DNA from 2 places in the Psychrobacter sp. KCTC 72983 genome. Region 1 is predicted to be linked to the other one. Evidence: riboswitches for the same ligand, from Rfam matches in the RefSeq annotation. Region 1 holds a riboswitch; the other holds the start of a gene.
The links. A riboswitch is a leader RNA that binds a small molecule or an ion and turns the genes downstream of it on or off. The one in region 1 is predicted to bind thiamine pyrophosphate.
Positions count from the first base shown of each region.

Region 2: another riboswitch for thiamine pyrophosphate. It lies ahead of PSBA01_RS07105 (ABC transporter substrate-binding protein); the one in region 1 lies ahead of thiC (phosphomethylpyrimidine synthase ThiC).

Region 1 covers NZ_CP060390.1:1,315,979-1,318,455, forward strand. The annotation lists gene pstS (phosphate ABC transporter substrate-binding protein PstS) at 1-61, opposite strand, end outside; TPP riboswitch at 354-509, shown strand; gene thiC (phosphomethylpyrimidine synthase ThiC) at 756-2,477, shown strand, end outside.
Region 2 covers NZ_CP060390.1:1,665,399-1,667,875, forward strand. The annotation lists gene PSBA01_RS07105 (ABC transporter substrate-binding protein) at 26-922, opposite strand; TPP riboswitch at 1,074-1,191, opposite strand; gene PSBA01_RS07110 (YbaN family protein) at 1,751-2,176, shown strand; gene PSBA01_RS07115 (cold-shock protein) at 2,410-2,477, shown strand, end outside.

The sequences.
Region 1 (2,477 bases):
TATTACACGCCGTAAGCATTAATGTACAACTAACGGCCACTGCTAATAACGAATAACGCATGTAGGACTCCTAAAATTTAACAACGATATAAAAAAGCATTGTTTGTGATATGAGCGTTATCTTGCCAAATCTTTATGACAGTTTAATGACAACCTCTCAAATCCTGCATTCGCTTTACACAATATTTAGCAATCGCCTCTAAGTATCAGTAATATCAAGGAATTTTAATTACTATCAATAACTCCTGTTCTTTGTATCCATGCTAAATAGCAAAATAAGCGCCTGATATTTTCATCCAAATTCCATTAGCCGTTAACGCAGAATTTTGTTAGTATGAAGAAGATTTACAACACTGACAGACTCGGGGTGCGATGTAGCATTGGCCTACTTTATTAAACGTTTATAGTTAAACATTGATAAAAGTAGCCACCTATCTACATTCGCTGAGAGATCACCCGCCGAACCTGATGCGGTTAGTACCGACGCAGGGAAGTCTTAAGCACGTTGTTATTGATGACAACGGACGCGTAAAAATACTTTTTTATCATCGCTATTGTCTAACGATGCACGCCGCATACGTAGATAACGAGAGAAGATAGAAAGCGGCGTCCACTATTTGATGACCATTAACCGCGACAATTTCTTTGCTCGCTGTTAGGTGTTGATAATATAAATTTGTCTGAATGACGAGTGTTTGCCCCGCAGCTACTGGCGGTGTTGCTTTTATTCAAAAACCAACACGCTAGGACAGCATATGACTATTTCAAACAGCAGCTCTTTTGACAATGCCTCTTTAGACAGTGCCTCAGCGCCATCACAAGTCCAAACGCACAACCCAGCCGATAACATACCTCTCGTATCAGACACCAAAGCCGATAAAAAAGCCGACGCGCTAAAGACACCTGCCCACCGCGCCGCCAGTGATGCACGCTTTGAAGAAGACGCGCGCGACTTACACCGTATCCTACCCGCCTCGCGCAAAGTCTATATCGAAGGCTCACGGCCTGATATTCAAGTACCGATGCGTGAAATCAGCTTAACGGATACGCCAGTTGGCGGTACGGGTGATAAGGATGGCGAGCACAATCCGCCTTTTTATGTGTACGATACTTCAGGCGTGTACACTGACCCCAATGTCGAGATTGATCTGACCCGCGGTCTACCCAAACTGCGTGAAAACTGGATCGCCGAGCGCGGTGATACCGAGCAACTAAGCGGTCTATCTAGCTCGTACGGGCAAGCGCGTGCTCGTGACATCAGTACTGCCAACCTCAGGTTTGCTCATATTGACAAACCGCGCCGTGCCAAAGCAGGGAAAAACGTCACTCAGATGTACTACGCGCGTCGCGGCATCATTACCCCTGAGATGGAATATATTGCGATACGTGAGACGCAAAAGCAGCATGAACTGACTGACATGCGTCAACATGAGGGTGAGAGCTTCGGTGCCAATATGCCCAAAATTATCACCCCTGAGTTTGTCCGTGATGAAGTAGCCGCTGGACGTGCAATTATCCCCAACAACATCAACCACCCTGAATCTGAGCCAATGATTATCGGGCGCAACTTTTTGGTAAAAATCAATGCCAATATCGGCAACTCAGCGCTCGGCTCATCGATTGATGAAGAAGTCTCCAAAATGACATGGGCCACGCGTTGGGGCGCGGATACCATCATGGATTTATCGACGGGCAATCACATTCATGAAACTCGTGAATGGCTAATCCGCAACTCTCCTGTGCCGATTGGTACCGTACCGATTTATCAAGCCTTAGAAAAAGTCGATGGCGTCGCTGAAGATCTGACGTGGGAGATATTCCGTGATACCTTGATTGAGCAAGCCGAGCAAGGTGTGGATTACTTTACCATTCACGCAGGCGTCCTGCTCCGCTATGTACCGCTCACCGCAAAGCGTTTGACAGGTATCGTCTCACGCGGCGGCTCTATCATGGCGCAGTGGTGTCTGGCGCATCACAAAGAGAGCTTTTTATACACGCATTTTGAAGATATCTGCGAGATTATGAAGCAATACGATGTGGCGTTCAGTCTAGGTGATGGCCTACGCCCCGGCTGCTTGCAAGATGCCAATGATGAGGCGCAGTTTGGCGAACTACGTACGCTTGGTGAATTGACCAAAGTGGCATGGGAGCACGACGTACAGGTGATGATCGAAGGCCCTGGACACGTGGCGATGAACCGTATCAAAGAAAATATGGATTTGCAGCTTGAGCTGTGTGCTGACGCGCCTTTCTATACCTTGGGCCCATTAACGACTGACATCGCCCCTGGTTATGACCATATCACCAGTGCGATTGGTGCGGCGATGATTGGCTGGTTTGGTACCGCGATGCTATGCTATGTCACACCAAAAGAGCACTTAGGGCTACCAAACAAAAAAGACGTCAAAGACGGCATTATTACCTATAAAATCGCTGCACACGCCGCCGACCTTGCCAAAGGTCACCCTGGTGCACAG
Region 2 (2,477 bases), 350 kb from region 1:
TTTATTACTCAAACTATTTTAACGCTTATAGTGCCCACAGCGATTGATACTGCTCATCCGTCAACGTCACGATATCGATCTCGGCCAGCATCTCACGCAGTTCTTGCCACTTATTGGCATCAGGCTTGATTGGCGTGATCAATCTGCCCAACGTATTATCAATGATGCTGTCCATCAGCGTATCGGCTTCGGTCTTACTATAGTTGTAATACATATGGTGGGCAGTCTCTGGATCATTTTTACACAGCTCCGTCATCTGGTTGGTCACTTGGATAAAGGTATCTATCGCGTCTTTTTTCGCGCTATAGATCTCATCAGTCGTCAGAATCTCTAACGCCGAAAAATTCGGATAAGGTGACAGATGCTGATCGATAAACGTAAAGTCTAGCCCTTCATGCGTCGCCTCAACCCCTTCAAAGTTATAAAAGCATAGCCATGCACCATCGAGACTTGGGTCTTCTTGCAAGTTTTTTATATGGTAGAAGTCTTTTTGTACAAAGGTCACATTGTCACGGCTGATAGTGAAGCCATTTTTTTTGGCATAGCGCGCTAATATCTCAAAGCCAATACGATTGGTTTTTTCTTCAGCAGCAGGGGTGCAAATGCGAATCGGTTGATTGTTTTTGAGCTTATCCATACTGGACTGCTGCATCAATATGCCGCCATCGGTCTCAAAAAAACAGCCAAGCGCACGCAGATTCGGCGCGTAATGCTCAAACAGATGAATCGGCTCATTCACATGCAGATCGATACTTTGGTTTTGCAATTCAGCAAAGCCATCATAGTGGTCATCAGGCTCGATAATAGTGATATCTAGCCCTGCCTGCTCATATGCGCCTGTGGTCATACCCGCGATAAAAGGTAGGTGATCAGGGTTTAAGAACCATTCGAGGGTAAGGGTCAATTTGGTGGTCGGCTGCATGGTTGTTTCCTTATTAATGATAGAAAACAATCAGACTGATGCTGTTTACATAAAACAAAAAAGGCAAAACAAGAAAGGCAAAATCTCAACATGTAAGGCGCTATCAGATCAGCGCGTCAGGTAGAGATTTCTCTTATTTATAGACTGCTTAGGGTCTGTCATGCTTGTTTCCTACGTCAGTGCTAACTGCTTCAGGTTCACGGGTGTGTCTCAGCGATGGTTTTAACAATCGTTACAAGGTTAAAAGCAAAGCACCCCGACAAGGTTAAGTGGTGCTGCATTATTTTTGATCAGTACTGCTAATGGCTATTATCGATAGCTACTGCATCATCATATAGTGAAACCATTATAAAAATGGTATAGCAAGATTAAACGCTATTTTTCGCAGCCTCTGGAGACGCAGTCACAGCAAGCAAGAAAAGTAGCATTTAATCGAGCGCGTTTCCTATGCTGCATCAATTTTATTGAGGTTCTACTATAGACGACTTGTAAGCGGCGATGCAAGCGTACAAGGAATGACAATGAAAGGTGATGACTGACGCTCGTTAACCGCCCTTTATAACAGTTCACATTTGTGTTGGCTTTTTATAAGCGCTTTCAATCTTATAAGCGCTTGCAATCGACGTGTTAATAGAAGAGCGCAGTATTTGTCATTGGTACTTACCCAATCACTAACCAACGATACTGATCGATAGCAAAAAGCTTGTATAAATGGGCTTGTACAATTTTTGGTGATATTGCATGCTTGGTTATTCATACAAGTAGCTATGTAAATACTTTTGATGGCTACCAAAATCATTCACCGCACCGTCCATCGACATCACTTATATGACCCATAATAAAAAAGCGTTTTATCATAGGCCTAAGACCAACCAATCTAGAAGTCCAATGATACGCTGGACCTTTGTGACGCTTGGCTGGGTGTTTTTTGTCTTAGGGATTATCGGTATTTTATTGCCTGTGATGCCGACTGCGCCTTTTATACTACTTGCAGCAGGCTGCTGGGCGCGTAGCTCTAAGCGCTTTCATTTTTGGCTGATCAATCACAAATACTTCGGCAAATACGTCCGTGATTGGGAAGAAAATCATGCAGTACCGCTCTATGCTAAGTGGCTTGCGACCATCATGATGGCGATATCGACTGCCATGTTGTTTTATCGTCTGCCCGCTGATATGACATGGGCGGCATGGCTGGTAGCACTGGTCTGTAGCGGGGTTGCCGTCTATTTGTTTCGTCTGCCAAATGCCAAATAAAGTCGCCAATATAGGGCAATAGTTAAGTCCAGTTACATAAAACCTGAGATAAGGCTTGCGATACTAGGATGTTCCCCCTATAATACATCCAAGCTTAAGAGCAGTTCTGCACCAAATCATTACCTCGTAGTATTAGTTATAATCCTTCGTTTTAATATTTATCGTTCAGTAGCTATTTGCAAGCGTTATCGGTCTATTAGACCACAAATAAATTAAATATCAGGGTTATGACTATGTCAGACGTTCAAAAAGGTACAGTTAAGTGGTTCAACGAAGCTAAAGGTTTTGGTTTCATCGCTCC